2 linked regions of the Cohnella herbarum genome follow. The protein of the gene in region 1 interacts with the protein of each later gene in a pairwise test. Links are inferred from orthologs where the notes say so. Each region holds a gene or a part of one and is shown on either strand. Other genes may lie near its edges. The genes, in order: HH215_RS29080 and HH215_RS28275.

Region 1 (9,939 bases):
CGTATCGCGCCATGTCTTGTGGGACAATTATAACCTATTTCTTAACGGTCATGAAATTTACCGTATAGGAAATCGTTAAATCTTTCCCGTCTTTGGATTGCAAACCTAGAACTTGCACCTTGAAGCGATCTCCCGCCCTATATCCGACGATGCCGTCCGGACGGAAAATGATCGCGGATCCCGTACCGTACCCGGTATTTTCCACGTTAAAATAAGCTCCCTTGCCCGTTACCTTTCCGTTTTTCGAATTCAATTTCCACGTTCGATTATCTTTTAGTCTCGTTAAGGATACTTTAACGTTTTTCTTCTCGGGTTTCTTGAACTTGTCCATATTCAAGCTAATCGACCAAGCTTGATGAGGGCCGAAAACTTCTATTGGAAAGGGGCTTTCTCCGGGATAGGCAACGAAGTTATGTTCGAGTTTCTTATTCCCGCTTGTATCGAACACTTGCAAGGCGGAGTAGGTCCACTCGTCCTCGCTCTCGGCTAAACCGATCCCGACGAACTTAAGCGGGGGATTCAGTATCCATCGCCGGTGACCGAGTACGGATAAGTTATAAGTATCGGAATCATCCATATAAGCATTGATCGATCGGGTTACGATATGGCCGTCATATCCGAAAGAAGCATAGATGTTGGCGCTGGAAGTGGATTCGTAGCCTTTGCCATAGAAATCCTTAGACATGTCGGCGGGTTTCTTCGGCGTATGGCTGAAGTTGTCTTCCGCGGCGAGCAAGACGGAACCGAATTGCGCTTGAACATTAAGTGGTTTCGTTGCGGTAATATTATCCGAAAGCCCGCTGATAAACCGGTAAAAGTTAATCGCGTTCACGCCGTCTTGGATGTAGTCCGTCTTTAGAGAACCGGGAGAATAGGGCGCGGATACGGATGGCATGTCGATGTAAGGCTCGCGATCGTCGGGTGAAGACATTCGTTTCTTCCATTGGGCTGCGATCTGCTGGGGCGTCCGAATGGGAAGTCCGCTATCTATGGCGGAAGCGGCAGCGGCAACGCTAACGGCAGATGCCGTGGATGCTGCGGATGCTGGACTAGTATGACCAGGCAAGAGCACCGCTAAGAAAAGAGCTAGAATTAAGGGAATGGCGGATAGCTTTCGATTCATGTTGTCAGCTCGCTTTCGTAGGGGTACATTCTCTATGTGTCGTCCTCTAATCAATTAATTCGCTGCAAAACAAAGTTTTCCTGTCGCATTGACGAGAGTGTGAACACCGTGTATAGTGTGTATATGGATATACACACATGAACACTGTGTCCGCGAGGAGGATCAACCCATGACGGAGCGCAAAGCCGTTAGCTATATCGGAGTTTATTTATGGAGAAGAGAAAGGTTCGGAATGGTTTTCACCTTGTTATTCTCGGTTTATCTGGGCTTCATCATTAGCACAACGGTGGATGCGCTCCTGGATTCGAGTGAAGAGGTTCCCAAATGGTTGAACGTGATGGCAGACTGGATCTACCTGATGATGTTCCCGACATTCGGGATGGTCATGAACAAGGCGGCTTGGGGCATGTGGCGGGACGACTTTTACTCCAAAAGGCTTGCTCATTGGCGTTCGATGCCGATTCCCGCCGCTTCCATCGTGAAGGCGAGAATGCTGCAGAGCGCGATCATGTTGCCTGTTATCGGAACGGTATTCATGGTTCTGCAATACGCGGTAGCGCCTCATCTCAGGGAATCGGTTTCGCCGCTCCAGTGGATCGAGAACGGAATCGTCTGGGCTTGTTACGGGCTTGTTCTCATCGCAGTGTATGTCTGGTTAGAGCTCGGATTCAGCGGCAAATGGTATTGCATTTATTACTTCGGAATCATGTTTCTAATGGCCGTCGTCTCCATCGTCTTGACATGGCAAGGGATCTATTTGTTTCAAGAAGTGCTTGGGATCATCCTGCGAGGATATGGCGGGGTTCTGATCGCAGGAATGGCGATCGCCGCCGGCGCGGCACTGTGGCTCAGCCATCGGATGACGATTAACCGGATCCGCGCAAGGTCGATGCCCTTATGATTCCCGTTAAAGAAAGCGTGGTGAGCTTGTGTGGCTGCCGATACGCATAGATGAACAACGTCCCGAACCGCTTTACCATCAGATCGAGGTGCAGCTTCGCGGGCTTATCCTCGGAGGGCAATTAAAGGAAGGGACGTTGCTTCCGTCGATCCGGGAGCTGGCCGTTTCCTTGAAGTGCAGCGCCATAACGGTAAGGCGGGTGTACCAAGACTTGGAAAACGAGGGCTTGATTCGAACGAGACAAGGAACGGGGACGTTCGTCGCGGGAGTGGAAGAGGTCGCCCGGGACGAACATCGTCTGGAACGCGTCGCGGAAGAGCTCGAGCGGGCGGTGGATGCGGGCTTGCAACTGCAATGCACGTTGGAAGAGATCGAGACGGCTTTCAGGCGGGTAATGGGCAATAAGTCGGAACATAGGAGAGAGGGGCAACCATGACGATAACGGATGCGAATACCGCGATTGCCCTTCGGGGGATTAAGCTGGAGCACGACCGGTTCGTGCTTGGGCCGATCGCCTGCGATATTCCGAAAGGAATGGTCACGGCGATCGTCGGTCCCAACGGGTCGGGCAAGAGCACGCTGTTTCGGGCGCTGCTCGGTCTAGAGCCGATTAAGGACGGAGAAGCCGAAGTGCTCGGAACGAATTTGATCGGGGTACAGGACGACGCGTACAAGAGCCGGATCGGCTTTCTTGCGGAAAACCCGCATGCCCACGAGAGTCATTTTACCGCCGATGAGAAAGCAAAGTTCGCCTCACTATGGTACCCGACCTGGGACTGGGAGAGATACCGCAAGCTATTGCGCCATTTCGACGTCGACGGCGGCATTAAGTTATCGAAGATGTCTAAAGGGATGCGTCGCAAAGTGGAGCTAGCGATCTCGATGGCTCACGATCCGGAGTTGCTGTTGCTGGATGAACCCTCGTCTGGCCTCGACCCTTTCGCTTGGAAGACGATGCTGGAAGAACTCAGGCGTTATATGGAGCCGGGGGACAGGACGCTCGTCCTAGCCACTCATATTATGGAAGAGATCAAGCGCTTGGCCGATTACATCCTGTTCATCTACCGCGGACGCGTTCTCGGCTTGTACGAGAAGGATCGACTGCTGGACGATTGGCGAACGATCGTCGTGCAGAGCGATTACGCGGCGAAGGGCGGCAACGAGCTGTTGGAACGTGTGCCGGGTTTACAAGGCATAGCGGAAGCTGGACCTGGAGTTTATCGGGTCGAAGTGAACGAACCCGAGCAAGGGGAAGCGTATTGCCGCGAGAACGGCTTCCAAGTGCTGGCGGTTCAGCGCATGGAGCTTGAAGATATATTAAGCTGTTTAATTCGAAAGGAGGAAGCTAGACGATGATTTCATTGAAAGTTGATCGCATACTTAAAAACTACGGCGACAAAACGGCCGTAAACCACCTCAGCTTCGAGGTGTCGGAAGGTGAGATATACGGATTGTTAGGCGCTAACGGCGCGGGTAAAACGACTACGATGCGTATGGTTCTGGGACTCATATTGCCTGATCAAGGGGATATCCGTTATCTAGGCAAGCCATACGGACAGGAGCAGCTTAGCATGCTTGGGTATTTGCCGGAAGAGAGAGGCATGTATCCGAAAATCAAAGTCAGCGACCAGATCATCTATCTGGCCCAGCTTCGCGGGATGTCCCGTAAAGATGCCGACCAGAATTTGAAGCGGTGGCTGGAGAAGTTCCAGGTGCCGGAATATTACAACAAGAAGGTAGAAGAGTTATCCAAAGGGAACCAGCAGAAAATCCAATTTATCGCGGCGGTCATTCATAATCCGAAAATTCTTATTCTCGACGAAGCGTTCAGCGGTCTCGATCCGGTCAACGTGGAGTTGTTGAAATCTACGGTGAAGGAGCTTCGCGACGGAGGCACGAGCATCCTGTTCTCTACGCACCGGATGGAACACGTCGAAGAGCTGTGCCGGAACATTACGATCATGCACAAGTCGAATCCGGTGCTGCAAGGCCCGATCAAAGATATAAAGAAGAAGTTCCCGCAAGAAAGAGTCGTCGTCGCTTCCGATGGCGTCATCAATGGATTGGAGTCGATCCCGGGAGTCAGTCAGGTCATCGTTCACGAGCATGGCGGTTACGAGCTTAAAGTAAGCACCCCGGACGCGGGACAACGCATCCTGCAACACGCGATGTCTCAAGGACCGGTCACTCGTTTCGAAATAATGGAACCGACCCTGAACGAAATCTTCATTAAGACGGTAGGTGAGAGCCATGAATAATAGCTTATGGACGGTAATGGGATTTACGATGCGCAATAAGCTGCGTAGCAAATCCTTCATCATCATGACGGCAGTGCTCGCGGTATTGCTAATCGTCGTAGGTAACCTCCCTTATCTGATCGACAAGCTGGGCGGTAGCGGCGACAAGGTAACGAAAGTCGGTTACGCGGCAGGACAGCAGGCTCCGATCATTGAAGGGCTTACGAAATTCTACACGAATATTCCGGAGTCGAACGTCGAGTTGGTCCCTCAGGCTTCCGAAACGGAATTGAAGAGCGCGCTGGAAAACGGGGACGTTAAAGGATACTTGACGTTCGTCGAAGATACCGCCGTCGGTTTCCCGAAGGTAACCTATAACTCGAAGAGCGCGTTCGAAGGCGGCACCGCTTCATCCTTATCCGCCGCGCTTCAGCAGGTTAAGATGGAATTAATCTTAAACGATGGCTTGAACGAAGAGCAAAAGGCGCAATTGTTCGCTCCGGTGTCGTTCGAAACGCAGAAGGTCAGCTTTACGAACGAGGAGGGCAAGACCGAAGAGGAGCAAGGCGTCGCCATCGGCCTTACTTACGTCATGATCATCATGCTGTTCATGGCTGTCATGATAACGGGGCAGCTTATCGCGACCGAAATTACAGCCGAGAAGAGCTCGCGCGTCATGGAAATCATCGTTACGAGCGTCTCGCCGTTAAAGCAGATGTGGGGTAAAATTCTCGGCACTTTCGTCGTCGCCATCATCCAGATCGTCATTCTGATCGGGGCGTTGGTCGCTAACTTAACGTTGCCTCACAACAAGGACATTCTGAAAGACCTCGGTATTAACTTGGGCGATGTTGATCCGATGCTCATGATCTATGCGGGATTCTTCTATCTGGCCGGGTTCTTCCTGTACGCGACATTGTTCGCGGCAATAGGCTCGATCGTCAGCCGTACCGAAGATCTTGGGCAAGCGATCATGCCGATCACGATGCTCACGCTTGTCGGATTTTATATCGCGATATTCGGCCTACAACAGCCGGACAGCACCCTAATGCTCGTGTGCCAATACATTCCGTTCTTCTCTCCGTTCATCATGTTCCTGCGGATCGGAGTAGCGGAGCCGGCATGGTGGGAAATCATTATCTCCATCGGCATTCTGATCGCTTCGATCCTCGCCATCGGTTGGCTTTCTGCGAAGATCTATCGCGTAGGCGTACTGATGTACGGCAAACGGCCTTCGGTTAAAGAAATTATTAAGGCTATGAAGGCTTATAAGGTGTAAGAGGGAAAAATTAATTGAGACATATATTTACGACCAGTTAGATCAACCCTTGATCTGACTGGTTTTTTTTCTAGGAATTGCTTAGTCGAAAGAATACGAGACCAGTAGAGTTTCGAGTCCATAAATGAAAGGACGTTTAACTAGAAAAAGCCTGTAGGTTTAGAGCGTCTGCCGTTTCTTCAACATACGTCCAGCATGGACTTCATTTAGGATGAAAGTTCCGAAAGGTGCTAGCAAGCTACTACCGGGCAAAGAGGGTATACCATTCACTGTCTTTAATCGTGAGTGGTTTTTTGTTGTGATTAATTGTGTTTCTTGACAGAACAAGGTTTTAAGTATTTGTTAAGAGCCTCTTGTCACACTGTTCGACAAGTCTTAATTAGATTCAAGGAGGAGAATAGTTTCCAGATGCTAATAAGAATCTAACATCAGAGTTTAAGAGTTTGTTAAGTGCTTAATGTTACACTGTTCGACAAATTACGTCATCATCCATGACTCAAGGAGGAGAACAGTTCCAGATGCTATCGAGAGGAACAAGCGGAGTGAAGAAATGGATTAGAACGACTCTGGCTGCAATGGCCATCGCTTTACTGACAGCCGTAGCTCTGCCGTCCAGCGAGACTCATGCCGGGGGTGTACCCCTGAATCTTAAGTCACCGCAAGATATCAAGTTTTACGCCTACAACGGCGTAACGGAAATGTACATCGTCGATACCGGCAACAACCGGGTCATTCGGGCGAATACGGACGGGGTGGCGAATCTGATCGTTCCCGTGAACAATCCGACGGCGGTCGCCGTTGACGGGGAAGGCAATCTGTACGTCGCCGAATCGGGCTTGGCCGCGGGCTTGCATGCGTTCGACCGGGATGGAGAGCCGCTCACGCTGTTGAAGCACAACGGGGAGACGATGGCCAATCCCATCGATCTGATCAGTCGAATGGTCACCCCCGTCCCGAACTATCCGAAGGTAATGAACATCAAGAGTCTCGTCATTCTCACAAAAATCAATCCGGCCACTCAGCAAGCATACAAAGAAGCTAAGTTTCAATTCGAAAACTATGCGGCAATCAGTTATTTTCCGACGGTAATCGGAATGTTGAATAGAAGTGTCACTTTGAGACTGGATCTGAGCGGTTCGAGCGGTGGCAGTTCATCCAATGCCGGAGATGGAGAGTGGGGCCTCGCAATCCATTTGGATAGTAGGGTATGGGAATCTCAAGGCTACGTCGTCGACCTGGAGGGCGTCTTTAACATGTTCCCGGGAGCAGGCTATACGACCGGAGAAATCGCGGTAGATTTCATCGGAGAGAGGTTTTACGTCGTCATGAACGAGACGAAAATTTACCGTGCCTCCTACGTCGGCGCATCGTACGTCAACCGTCCAACGCTTCAGCCCTGGCTCAATCTGACCGATGATCACGGAATCAGCAAGCCCCATGCCCTCGCTGTCGGTCCGGACAATAAGCTGTACGTAACGGATGCGGCGCAGGATCGCATCGTCGTCCTCAATCTGGATGACACCGGGACCTTCAACCGAGTGCTGAGCTTGACCAACAAGCCGCAGGATCCGCCCACCGCAGGCTCGTTCGTCATACGCGGCAAGCAAGGGAAGGCTCTTGCGTTGAACGGCTCGGATTTCCTGAACGGTTATTCCGATCCGAAAGGCAGCGCAATGCAGGAGATTCGCGTCGTGTCGCTGCCGGACCACGGCACGCTCAGCCTCTCGGGAGTTCCCGTTCAAGACGGGCAATCGATTCCTCTGGCCTCGCTGAACGGCTTGGCATTCACGCCCGATGCGTCTTGGGGCGGCACAACCTTCTTCGCATGGCAGGCGATGAATTCCGCCGGGGCGTATTCCGAGACGCCCGGTAAGGTCGAGATCATCATCCGGCCGAAAGGAGACGCCAACGGGGACGGAGCCGTAACGCCTGCGGATGCACTGCTCATCACCAAGTATCTAAAAGGGAAAATCACGCTTACGGCCGAACAGCTCGAAGCGCTCGATATGGACGAAGACGGTGAAATAACCGAAGCGGATGCTACCTTAATCATGAATATCTATATGGGCAATGCAATCTAAGAAACTTTGAGGTGAATATATTGAATTACTTTCATGCTAACCAATCTGGACTGCGCGACAAATTCAGCGCTATCCTCGTTGTATTGCTAGCGCTGGTACTGCTGCTGCCGGCACTTCCGAAAGCGTCCGCTGCTCCGTCCGACACGCCCTCTGTGCGTGTCGGCTCGGTGGCCGGAGCGCCGGGGGCTTATGTCGAAGTACCGGTTTTCTTCGACTCGAATGGCTCCGATCTGTATGTTTACCGGTCGGACACTACGATTAACTACGATCCGAACGTGCTGGAGCCGGTGGCAGGAGATGAAGCGGTCATTAGCGGACCGGTTCGAGCGCTCGACACCAACGCGCTGTTGCTCGTAGACAAGACAACAACCGGAAGTCTGAAACTCAAGCTGACGCTTACTGATTTTATAGAGGACTCCAGCGAGTTGTTCACGCTGCGGTTCAAGATCAAGGAAGGCGCGCCGGCAGGAGATTCCGCCCTTACGATTGTTCAAGGCCAGCTTTACGAGGACGTCGATCCGATATCCGCCGATCTCGTGAGCGGGAAGGTGACCGTGTCTCCGCCGGGAAATGCGGACATTGAAATCGGCTCGGCGTCCATCAAAGTGGGGGAGCAAGGCATCGTCTCCGTGCCGGTGAAGGCGGTGAAGCTTGATAAGGCTGTAGCCTCCTACGGCATACGGATCAAGTTCGATCCGGCCGCGATAAGCTTCAATGGAATCGTGGGACAAGGCTTGATGTCGAACTATAACAATACCGACGGCTGGTTGATTGTCTCTTGGCTGGATCTGACGGGCGGAGACAACCCGATTCCGGCTTCTCAGGATGCTCAGACCCTGTTCACGATCAAGTTCGCAGTTGAAGATGACGCGCCGATCGGCGATCACGCGCTGACTGTCGAGACTCCGAACGACGTGCGGGAGCTGACGTTTACGGACGTGCATGCCGTGGAGATGAACAAGACTGTCGCAAACGGCAAAGTTTCCGTTGTGGTTCCGCCCGATGCGCCGGTATCGGTCACCGCGACTCCGGGTGATGGCAAGGTCGGGCTGACCTGGCCGGCCGTGCCGATGGCGGAAACGTACAAGGTATACCTTTACGAGGGAGAAGCATCACCGGACGACGACGCCGATTGGGTAGAGATCGCTGACGGAGTCGGAACCAATGCGTATACCGCAGTGGGACTGAATAACGGTAAGTCCTATGTATTTGCCGTTAGGTCGGTCAACCTTGCCGGCGCATCCGGACTTAGCCCATCTTCGGAGGCGGTCGTGCCAGTGCCGGCTCCTGGAGCGCCGAAGGATTTCAACGCGACGCCAGGCAACGGCACGGCAGTCATCTCCTTCGCGAAGCCGGTCGGCACGGTCGGCGAGCCGATTTTGAAGTACCGTGTCGAAGCGGTACTCGACGGCGACATCATTGCAGCGAAGGAAGTGTCGGAAAGCGGCGAGGGCGTGTACAGCGCGAGCTTCGATCACTTGGTTAACGGAAAGACGTATACGATTCGCATCTACGCGGTGAACATTGCCGGAGATTCGGTGCCGCTGATCGGCGCGGTTCGTCCGGTGGCTAAGCCGCTGGCTCCAGCTATCCTGTCGGTTACGCCAGGCAATGGGCAAGTACAAGTCGCCTTGGGCGCGCCGGCCAATGTGAACGAGGCACCGGTTGACCGCTATATTGTGACTTCTAATCCCGGCGACATCTCTGTCACGGTTAACGGGGATCAGTTGTCGGCCGTCGTCACCGGGCTGACGAACGGCAAATCCTATACTTTCACGGTTGTCGCCCAGAATGCCGCCGGAATGTCCGATCCGTCCGCAGCATCGCAAGCTGCAGTACCGACGGCGCCACAAGCGGGAAGCGGAGGCGGCGGAGGCGCTTCGTCTCCGACGGAGAAGATAAAGGTCGAAGTCAGCGATGGCAGCGGCAAGGGCGGCGTTGTCGCCAGTACGACCATCGAAAGAACGACCCTTGCGGACGGCCGCAAGAAAGACGAAGTGATCCTGACGTTGGCACAAGCTGAGCAGGCAGTCAAGCAATTAAAAGAAGCCGGCTCATCTACGGCCAAAATCGTCATTCCAGACGCTAAGGACGAGGTAATAGATTTGAAAATCAAGCTGGCGGCAGAAGCTGCGAAGCAGTTTGCCGCGCAAGGCGTCGATCTGCAGATCTGGACCGACAACGGTGGCATTCTTATACCTAGCCGCTCATTGAAAGACTTGCAGGAGGAAGTGTATTTCCATATCGTGCCGATCAAGGCAACCGTCGAACGCAAGCAGGTGGAAGAGCGCCTCAAAGGAGAGCCAACGCTTCTCCAA
Region 2 (10,606 bases), 200 kb from region 1 along the record:
TCCTACGATACGATCGACGGCAAAGACCAATTCAAACCGGAAGTGCTCGATCTGCTGAATAAAGACCGTTCCGCGTTCGACAAGCAATACGGTTCGTCCCATACGTTCTGGATGCTGATGGATACGAATATGCAACTGCAATGGCAGCCGCCTTCCGTAGAGCCGTTCAAACAGCTGGAAGATTGGACGAAAGGCAAGACGACCAGCTTCTCGCAGTACGATCTGATCAATCCTCCCGCGACATCCAAAGAAGGCATCAACGCTACGAAAATCGCCAACGATTGGGGCAAGGTGTTGCCTAAGCTGCTGTTGTCCAAGTCGGACGCGGATTTCGATCAAATCTTCAACGAGTTTATCGAGAAACGCGATAAGACGGGATTCGCCGAGCTGCAGGCTTATCGCCAGACGAAGTACGAGGAGAACGTCAAGAAATTGGCCGAATTCATGAAGTAAACCGCGAGTTGGAAGTCCAAAAAACCCAGTACGCCTGGGTTTTTTGGGCTTTTCCCCGCTCATCGGCCTAAGCGCGTGATAGAATAAGGGCACGACCGCCGCGAAAGAGAGAGGACGACGAATCATGCCTCGTTATTGGACGAACAAACGGGAGAAGTTTAGATTCCGGCTGGAGCAGCTGACCTTGCAGAAGCGGCTGGTCATCTCCTACATTCTCATCATGCTCGTTCCTAGTCTTCTGATTTCTTTGTATATTTTTCGGGGGCTGACCGGCAATACGGTGAAAGAACTGCAGAAGAATAACGAGTATGCGTTAGAGATCGAACGGATTAATATCGATAATAATATGGAAACGATGAAGCGGGCCGCTGAGAGAGCGGTAGTCGACGATAAAGTGCAAATCTATTTAATGCAGCCCGATTTATTGGGCGTTCAGGATCTAATCGACTTGGATCGGCTCAGTCTGCAGAACATTGTCCGGATCCAGTACAACAATCCGAGTATCGAGCTCATACGTATTTTCATGACCAATGCTTCTTCTAACGAAATGTGGCCCGTCCTTTGGCATGAGCGTCGAATAAGGGGGGATCCTTGGTATGAGACCGTTAGAAAAGCAGGGTTAAGCGATGTGTGGTCGTTTAGTCTGTCTTTCCGGGAATTGATTCAAAATCGGTCCGGAGGAGAAGACGATAACCGCCCTAGAATTTCGCTGTACCGCGATCTACAGTACCCGCTGGGCTCTCACGTTGGTATTTTGCAGGTCGATATGCTGCTTACCAACTTTTTTCCGAATACGTTCGGTTCATTGCAGGATGAGCAGTCCCAGTTGGTCGTGTTCGATCGGAATGGTCATATTTTCCGAAATCCCGCCAAGGGTTTCTTGGATCGTTCGGGTTTAACCGACGAAATTCTGAAGCAGCAGTTTAACTCCATCGAACCTGCTAATCAAAGCAAAGGAAGCTTTGAATTCAAGGTCGGAAACGTTCCGTTCTTGGGCGTCTATTCTTACATCGAGCCTTTGGATTCTTATATGCTGAAGGTGGCTTCATTAGAGCCGGTATACAACGGAATTAATGAGACCCGCAATCGGATTATTCTTGCCAACGTTGTACTGCTGGCTATTTTGACGTTATCTACATACTACTTAAATTCCTTTATTCTCAAGAAGCTGCACGTGCTGACGGACTCGATGAAGAAGGTTCGGCAAGGGGATTTCGGGTTCGATATTAACATTCGCGGCGGAGGCGAGGTCGGCGATCTGGCCCATCATTTCCGTAAAATGCTGCGAAAGATTAACGAGCTTATCGCCGAGGCGGTCAACAAGCAGGCGGCCTCTAAGGAAGCCGAGCTTGCAACGCTTAAGAATCAGATCGATTCGCATTTCTTGTACAACACGTTAGAGAACATTAAGATGATGGCGGAAATCAACGATCAAAGGGACATCTCCGACGCATTGACTTCCTTAGGGAGCATGATGCGGTATAACATGCGCTGGACGAGCGAATACGTGCGTTTGAAAGACGAGATCGCCCATATCGGCAATTATATTAATATCGCGAATATTCGTTTCGATAACCGGATGAAACTCGAGATGGACATTCCCGAGGCGTATATGAAGCAAGAGTTGCTGAAAATGTCGCTCCAACCGATCGTAGAGAACTCCGTCAAACATGGGCTCGGGGATAAGGAACTTACAATTCGGATTCGCGCGGAGGAGGAAGACGGCGCCATGCTGATCTCCGTAACGGACGACGGAGTAGGCATGTCGGCTGAGCAGGAGTTCGAGTTGAACGGACGAATCAAACGGGCGAATGGAAGCGCGGCTTTAGGAGAAGGGAATGGGAACGGCAGCAGCAGCGGAAACGGCATCGGACTCGTGAACGTTCATAGCCGTATTCAGATGCATTTCGGCAAAGAGTACGGGTTAAAGGTAGAAAGCAAGCACGATAGTTACACGCGGGTAACGCTCCGTATTCCGCATTTTATATTAGACGGGGGGAACTCTGCCAATGAGAACGTTACTGATCGCCGATGACGAACGTAATATCCGGAACGGTCTAAAGGCAATGATCGAGCGCGAGTTTCCCGGAGCGTATCGGATTATGCTGGCAGCCGACGGTAAGCAGGCGCTTGAACAATACGGGCAAGACCCGGCCGACATCGTGTTGACCGATATCCGCATGCCCGTTCTGGACGGGATCGGGCTTATCAAGCGATTGGCGGAACTCCCGCAGGCCCCGGCGTTGCTTATCTTGAGCGGTTACGATGATTTCCAATATGCCAAAGAAGCGATCAAGCATAAAGTCAAAGAATATTTATTGAAGCCGATCGTCCGGGAGGACTTGTTCGCTGCACTCGGCAGAATCGAAACCGAGCTATCGCAGAGAGAATCGATTCATCATAAGCTCGAGTCCACGGATAAATACCGCAAAGGCATGCAGGTCAATACGTTGCAGCACATCTGGGCGAGATCGGACATCGGGGCCGATGAGATTGAATCGCTTGGTTACGAAGCGGGGCTTGGCGAATTCGAGCCGTCCTATTATATCGCAATCTTGGATTGTTCCGGGCATCAAAGGAATTTAATTAAAGGAAACGAATATCTCGCCGGGCATGAACGGGGCGAGAAGCTGCTTTCTTTAGAAGAGAAGGAGGGACGCCTTGTCGTCCTCTCCGCCGAGCGCGAGTTGCTTCGCGGGATGGAGAACGCTTTGGCTTCGGCTTCGGGAGGGACGGGTACTTTTTCCATAGGCATAAGCTCCGAAGGAGAGAAGATCGGACAGTTGAAAACCAAATACGAAGAAGCGCGACATGCGCTGAAGTATCGGCTCCTGCTGGATAGATCGGAATCGAGCTGGATGACTTACGAGCAATTCGCGAATCGGGATCGCGCATACCGGGTTGCGGAAGATTCGGTTCGCAAGCTGTCTAATATGATGGGAACCGACAGAGAAAAGGAAATGAAGTCGCTTCTGATGGAACTCTTCTCGGCCGAAAGGCTTGCCGATACGGATATCGGATACTTCGAGGAAGTCAGCCGGATGCTCAATGAACGGGTGTTCGACGAAGTGTTTCGCACCTACGGGGATTCGTCGGTTGAAGTTATTAAAATTTATAAGCTCGCTGGAAACTTGTACAATTTTACGCACATTCAAGACTACATTCACTGCGTCCAGGATTTATTGTTTTCTTTGAACGACTATATCCGGCATTTGAAGTCGGCGCATATCGACCAGAAGGATATGGCCAAGGCAATCGAATACATCCGCGCGAATTATAACAAGGATCTCAGCATGACGATGGTCTCTAACCATGTCTCGCTTAACTATTCTTATTTCAGCCAAGCATTCAAGGATTTCGCGGGAACGAGCTTCGTGAATTATCTGAAGAACGTTCGAATCGGGAAAGCAACGGAACTGCTGGAGACGACGGAGCTTAAAGTGTTGGAAATCAGCGAGAAGGTCGGCTTCGACAACGCGAAACATTTTAACAGAGTGTTTAAGGATATGCTCGGCGTCACGCCTATCGAGTATCGCCAGAATAGCAGCAGTCGCTCCAGAGGGAAATGAATAGGAGTCGGAGGAGGCCCCGCAGGGTTATCGATCTGCGGGGTCTTCGACGTGACTTAGAATCGTATACCAGCGCCGAAATTCGGCTTGTATTGACAATAACGGTTCTGAACACCGCTATTCCGAATTATTCTGCTACCGGATGCGAGTAAAACCGTATTAGAATCCTAGGGCAGTTTCCGGAAGGGCTTAGCGGTAAAGCGAGAATCAATTAAAAATCTCCCAGCGGGAGAAACTAATCGCATGAAATGAAAATTCCGGTTGTTGTCATGAAGGTGTTGACCAATCGTTCAATGCATATTCCCTTGACATATAAGGGTGTTAACAGGATGTTCATTTGACTTTTGAACGATCGTTCGATAAGCTTGGCACAGAGAGATTAGAGGAGGAGTTGGAGAAATGAAGAGCGTTATCGGGTTTTCACTGAAGAATAAATTCGCCTTGTGGATGATTACGATTATCGTAATCGTAGCAGGGCTGTATTCCGGCTTGACGATGAAACAAGAAAGCTTGCCTAATTTAAGTTTACCTTTCTTAAGCGTTACGACTGTGTCGCCGGGGTCCGCTCCAGATGCGATCGTGAAGGAAGTCACGGAGCCGCTGGAGAAGCGGCTGAAGAACGTGGAGGGTGTCAAGAATTTGACCTCGACCTCCATGGAGAACGTATCTTCGATCTTCGTCGAGTATGATTTCGGCCAAGATATGGATCAAGCGGTAGCTCAACTTAGGGAAGCGTCCGCGGACGTCAAACTCCCGGAAGGCGTTGAAGCTCCGAGCATTTCGAAATTCTCGTTTAACTCCTTTCCGGTCATCTCGTTAAGCGCTTCAGGACAGGGAAGCTTGGAAAACCTGACGAAAATCGTATCCGAAGAAATTCAACCGGCGCTTGAGGGCGTATCGGGCGTAGCTTCCGTGCAGATCGCGGGCCAGTACGTACAGGAAGTCACTTTAAAATTCAAAAAGGACAAGCTCGCGGAGTTGGGCTTGAGCGAAGAGACCGTAAAAGGAATCGTGCAAGGTTCGGCCTTGAAGGTTCCGCTTGGATTATTCCAATTAGAGGAAACTCAGAAAACGGTAGTCGTCGACGGCCGGGTAACGACGATCGACGATCTGAAGAAGATCGAGATTCCGGTTATCCCATCCGCACCGGGGGCAAACGCAGGAGCGCCTAACGCAGGAGCGCCTGGTGCGGGCACGCCGGATGCGGGAACGGCCGGCACGACTCCTCCGGCGACCGGAGCCGGATTGCCGACGGTTCAATTAAGCGAAATCGCCGATATCGAAATGATCGGCAAGGCGGAATCGATCTCCCGTACGAACGGCGAGGAATCCATCGGGATTCAGATCGTCAAATCAAACGACGCGAATACGGTCGACGTCGTAAACGGAGTGAAAGACGAAGCGGAAAAGCTGAAGGAAAAATTCAGCGATCTGAAGCTGGACGTTCTGTTGGATCAGGGTAAACCGATCGAGGAATCCGTCGAAACGATGTTAAGCAAAGCGTTGTTCGGCGCATTGTTCGCGGTTGTCGTTATTCTATTGTTCCTTAGAAATATACGGACGACGATCATTTCGATCGTGTCGATCCCGTTATCGCTGATTATCGCGATTTTGTTGTTGAAGCAGTTCGATATTACCCTTAACATCATGACGCTAGGCGCGATGACCGTCGCCATTGGAAGGGTCGTCGACGATTCGATTGTCGTCATCGAGAATATCTACCGCCGCATGTCGCTCTCGAACGAGAAGCTCAAGGGCAAAGAGCTCATGCAGGAAGCGACGCGCGAGATGTTCCTTCCGATTATGTCGTCTACGATCGTAACGATCGCGGTATTCTTGCCGCTCGGTCTAGTAAGCGGGATGGTCGGCCAAATTTTCCTTCCGTTCGCGTTAACGATCGTCTTTGCTTTGCTGGCATCCCTGGTGGTGGCGGTTACCGTCGTACCGATGTTGGCGCACCAAATGTTCAAGAACGGAATCAAGGCCGGTAAAGGCCATGATCATGAGAAGCCGGGCCGCCTTGCTGGGGGCTACCGTAAAATTCTGAATTCCGCATTGAACCACAAAATCATTACGCTCGTTGTCGCTTTTGCCATCCTTATCGGTAGCTTGTTCCTCGTTCCGTTGATCGGAGCCAGCTTCTTGCCGGAACAGGAAGATAAATACGCGATGGTGACCTACTCGCCGGATCCGGGAGATAGTATCGCTGACGTCGAAGAGCGTGCGCTTGTCGCCGAGAAATTCATCCTGGAGCAACCGGATATCACGAGTCTTCAATATTCCGTAGGCGGAACGAATCCTCTGCAGCCGGGACCGTCGAAGTCTGGATTGTTCTTCCTGCAATACGATAGCAAGACGAAAGATTTCGCGGACAAGAAAGAAGCGGTCCTGGAAGGCTTGCGCAAAGCCGTTCCAACCGGCCAGTGGTCCGAAATGGATCAGGGCGGCGGACTCGGGGGAAGCAATTTCAGCCTCAGCGTTTTCGGGGGATCGTTAGAAGAAATTACGCCTGTCGTAGATCGGATCGCCGAGCTGATGAAAGCGGACAGTTCGTTCGACAAAGTCGATACAAGCCTGTCCAAATCCTACGAGCAGTACACGATCGTCGCTGACCAAGCTAAGCTTAGCAAGTACGGACTTACCGCGGGACAGATCGCTATGACGCTGAGTCCGCAACGCGTTCGTCCGGTGTTGACGCAAGTCGAAGACCAAGGCAAAACCTACAACGTGTACGTGGACGTTGCGGTTGCGGAGTATAAGAACGTGAACGACATTCTGGATTCCAAGCTGCAATCTCCGCTCGGAGTATCCGTGCCGATCCGCGACGTGGCGCAGGTCGAAGAAGGCAATTCGCCGAATTCGATCGCCAGACAGAACGGCAAGATGGTCGTGAACGTGACGGCCGAAATCACGAAATCGGATGTCGCTAAAGTATCCAGCGACCTTCAAGCGAAAGTAGAGAAAATCGAGAAGCCGTCTTCCGTGGAGGTTAAGTTCGGCGGAGTGACCGAGCAGATTAACGAGACGTTCACCCAACTTGGGTTAGCGATGCTGGCCGCGATCGCCATCGTATATCTTGTGCTCGTACTGGCATTCGGGGGCGGACTTGCTCCGTTCGCGATCATGTTCTCCCTTCCGTTCGCGATTATCGGCGGACTCGTGGCCTTGTACTTGACGGGAGAGACGTTAAGCGTGTCGGCCCTGATGGGAGCGCTGATGTTGATCGGTATCGTCGTGACGAACGCGATCGTTCTTATCGACCGCGTCATTCACAAGGAGCAAGAAGGCTTATCTACTCGGGAAGCGTTGCTTGAAGCTGGCGTTATTCGCTTACGTCCGATTCTGATGACCGCGCTTGCCACGATCGGTGCCCTTCTACCGCTCGCATTCGGCTTCGAGAGCGCCGGAATTATTTCCAAAGGCCTCGGCGTGACGGTTATCGGCGGACTGATCAGTTCGACGTTGCTCACCTTGCTTATCGTTCCGATCATCTATGAGATTCTAATGAAAATGAAACGCAAGCCTAAGAAGATTGCAGCCTGACCGTCAGGTCGGCAATGGATTGAGGAAGGAGATTTAAGCGGTCGTGCAGGATAAAAAGAAGCAGATTCTCGATGCGGCGATTCGCTGCTTTGCTCGTAAAGGGTTCAATGCGACATCCATTCAGGAAATCGTAGATGAGCTCGGTATGGCCAAAGGCTCCATATATTTTTACTTCAAGTCCAAAGACGACCTGTTCGTCTCGGTTATCGAGTATTACGGCGAGATGTTGTTCGAATTGATGACCGGGTTTCCGGAGGAAGCCGGTCTTCCTCCCCGGGAGAAGCTTATTCTGCAGTGGGAAAGGCAATTCGGGTTTGTTGTCGAACATTTGGATTTCATGAGAATGCTCATCAGCGAGCCGTTAACCGGACTGCATCCGCAACTTCAGAAGCTGATGATCCAAATTCGCGCTCGTTCCCATCTTTGGCATGTACATCATTTGTTAGCGATATACGGTGATTCCGTAGAAGATTACTTGGAAGATGCGGCAGCGTTGTTTTCGGGGATCGTGAAGCCCTTTTTCGAAGCGATGTTGTTCGAGGAATGGCAATTCGACAGCTTACGATTAAGCAAGTTTCTATTAGAGCGTCTGGATGATCTTGTGACCGGGATTATCGAGGATAAAGAAACCCAGATCTTGCCCTCGAAGGACTTAAAGGAGCTAAGAAGACTAGCCGGATACGCCGAGGAAGAAGGGAACGAGGAAATGGCTCTTCTCCGACAAGTGGCGGACCTCGTCATGGCTTCCTCCGCCGAGCGAGATGACTTGATTCAGGGCGATCTTCTGGCGGCTCTTGGATTGTTGAAGGAAGAAATCGTCAAGCCGAGATTGAAAAACCATTTTCTTGCCCGGGCCATGCTTGCTCTACTTAAACAGCATGTTCCGGATTCGATTATGGAACCGTTGAGCCGGCTTGAGAGAAGCTTATCGAAGAATGGACATTTAGCATAAAATTATTCTAAAGTTTACCGTTCCAACCACATCTTTTCGACTAAATTGTGTATAGTTAGAGGGAATATTACACAATTTGGAGGATTTGCGGTCATGTATTGCGTGAATTGCGGAGAGAAACTAGTACAATCTGCGATATCCTGTCCAAGCTGCGGCTCGGTAGTCAGACAAGCTTATGACATACCGGAAGGAATGGCGGCCAAGGAAGAAACCCCGGAACAGCAGAGTTGGGTAACTCAACCGGAGACTCGATCATACGGCTTGTCCGATCAATCCAAGAAGCTGATTCTGGTAGGCATGGGAGCTATCGCGATCGTTTTCCTTATTTTCAGATTCGCCGGAGGAGCCGGGAGCCAGGCAACCCCGGAGAAAACGGTTAAGGGTTTCTTGAGCGCCGTCATGAAAGAAGACGCCAAGGAAATGACTTCCTATTTGTCGATCACTTACGAGGATTTTCCGAACGTCTCGGATAAGGATTCTTTTATAGCGATGCAAGAGGAACAATTCAAATCGGGCGGCATGGATCTTCAGGACTACGAGATTATGGACGTCAAGATTAACGAAGATAAGGCTACGGTCGATTATGAGATCGAGTACGTAGTAAATGGCATGAAGCAAACGCAAGAAGATTCTTTTAATCTCGTGAAGACGAAAAGAAAATGGTACATTTTCATAGACTTAAATCTATAAAGGTTAATTTTCGGCCTGATTCTAGTTGTAGCGTAAACGAAAACCCATTCTTCGCCTTATAGGCGGTTGAATGGGTTTTTTGTTGTAGTGTGTGGCTCGGTATTAATTGGCGCGCTGAGCCGGATTAGGCGGAAATAGGTGCAGGTAGCAGCGGCTATGCGACTTTCGGAGTTTGCTATTACCTCTTCAACGCTACCCGTGCGGATAATTCGCTAAGCTCGCCGAGTTCCGAATCTGTGAGACGGAAGCCCATCGCTTTAACGTTCTCTTCGGCATGATGCAGCTTAGACGCTCCGGGAATGGCGAATACGGAATCGCCGTTCGCATGGATGGTCCAATTCAGAGCCACTTGAGTCGCCGAGGCGTTATATTGCTTGGCAAGCCGCTCCAGAACGTCGATCAATGGTTTCGTTTGGTTTAGCCCTGCGGGTTTGAAGCCCTTCATAAGCTTGCGCGGACCCGATGTTTGCCGTATCAACTCCGGATTGGCATGGAACTTGCCGCTGAGAATCCCTTGCTCGAGCGGGGAATAGGCGATAATGGCGATCCCCAGCTCCCGAGCGGTTTCTAGAACGCCGTTGCTTTCGATTCTGCGGTCGAGCATGCTGTATTTCATCTGATTGGAAGCGAGCCGCAAGCCGTATTCTTTAAGCACGCTGTCGGCCTCTTTCATTCGCTTGGCGTTGAAGTTGCTAACGCCTACGTAGCGAATCTTGCCTTGCTCCGCTAGCTTGGCCATTTGGCGCATTTCGCTGCGGACGGAGGAGAAGGAAAACGGCTGGTGGATCATGTACAGATCGATCGGGTAGCCGCCTAATCTGCGAAGCCGTTCATCGATCGTAAGCGGGATGTTGCCCGCTGTTCGGAAGGCCGGCCACCATTTCGTAGCGATGTGCACGCCTTCCGCCAAATCTCCCGCAGCCTTTAGAGACTGCGCCAAGATTTGCTCCGATTCTCCGCCTCCGTAGACTTCCGCGGTATCGAACCAGTTGATTCCGCCCGCAAGACTGACTCGGACAATGTCGTGAACGAGGGAGCTGTCCAGCTTAGGCCAGAAACCCCCGACCATCCCTCTCGCCTGGCTGAACTGCCAGCAGCCTAGCCCGAGCGGAGAGAGTTGCAAATCGGTCGTTCCGAACTTACGTAAACCGGGTTTCGTCTGTACATCCAACATTTCATTTTCCTCCTCGGAAGATTAAAGGTCGAATTATTGTTCGAGCGCGATGGTTAACGTTAACTCGAGCTTCTCGCCCGGTGTTATCATGAGCAATTCTTTCTTCTTGTTCAGGGCTTCATTTAAGGCCGTCCAAGGTTCTACGCAGACGAACGACTTGCCTTCAACCGACCAGAGCACGACATAACGGAACTGTTCGCTATAAGCGAGACGGACCGTGCGACC

The links.
Region 2: the proteins of HH215_RS29080 (region 1) and HH215_RS28275 interact in binary tests that used the Bacillus subtilis proteins (3 or more experiments, as listed by UniProt). The link is inferred for Cohnella herbarum from one-to-one orthologs.

Annotation. Positions count from the first base shown.
Region 1 is NZ_CP051680.1:6,889,115-6,899,053, forward strand. The notes cover bases 3,408-6,407. They hold HH215_RS29080 (ABC transporter permease), read left to right. Parts: upstream 3,408-4,274; coding sequence 4,275-5,540; downstream 5,541-6,407. Other genes in these bases: HH215_RS29075 (ABC transporter ATP-binding protein), read left to right, coding at 3,408-4,282; HH215_RS29085 (dockerin type I domain-containing protein), read left to right, coding at 6,059-6,407. In the rest of the region: HH215_RS29055 (CAP domain-containing protein), read right to left, coding at 35-1,123; HH215_RS29060 (hypothetical protein), read left to right, coding at 1,293-2,024; HH215_RS29065 (GntR family transcriptional regulator), read left to right, coding at 2,053-2,460; HH215_RS29070 (ABC transporter ATP-binding protein), read left to right, coding at 2,457-3,380; more of HH215_RS29075, read left to right, coding at 3,377-3,407; more of HH215_RS29085, read left to right, coding at 6,408-7,621; HH215_RS29090 (S-layer homology domain-containing protein), read left to right, coding at 7,642-9,939.
Region 2 is NZ_CP051680.1:6,685,194-6,695,799, forward strand. The notes cover bases 4,099-7,765. They hold HH215_RS28275 (efflux RND transporter permease subunit), read left to right. Parts: upstream 4,099-4,421; coding sequence 4,422-7,565; downstream 7,566-7,765. Other genes in these bases: HH215_RS28280 (TetR/AcrR family transcriptional regulator), read left to right, coding at 7,609-7,765. Outside these bases: HH215_RS28260 (extracellular solute-binding protein), read left to right, coding at 1-453; HH215_RS28265 (sensor histidine kinase), read left to right, coding at 578-2,488; HH215_RS28270 (response regulator), read left to right, coding at 2,463-4,022; more of HH215_RS28280, read left to right, coding at 7,766-8,517; HH215_RS28285 (Rv0361 family membrane protein), read left to right, coding at 8,611-9,207; HH215_RS28290 (aldo/keto reductase), read right to left, coding at 9,386-10,381; HH215_RS28295 (aldose epimerase family protein), read right to left, coding at 10,415-10,606. UniProt on the Bacillus subtilis protein: Required for self-resistance to surfactin, an antimicrobial lipopeptide surfactant produced by B.subtilis. Also required for swarming motility.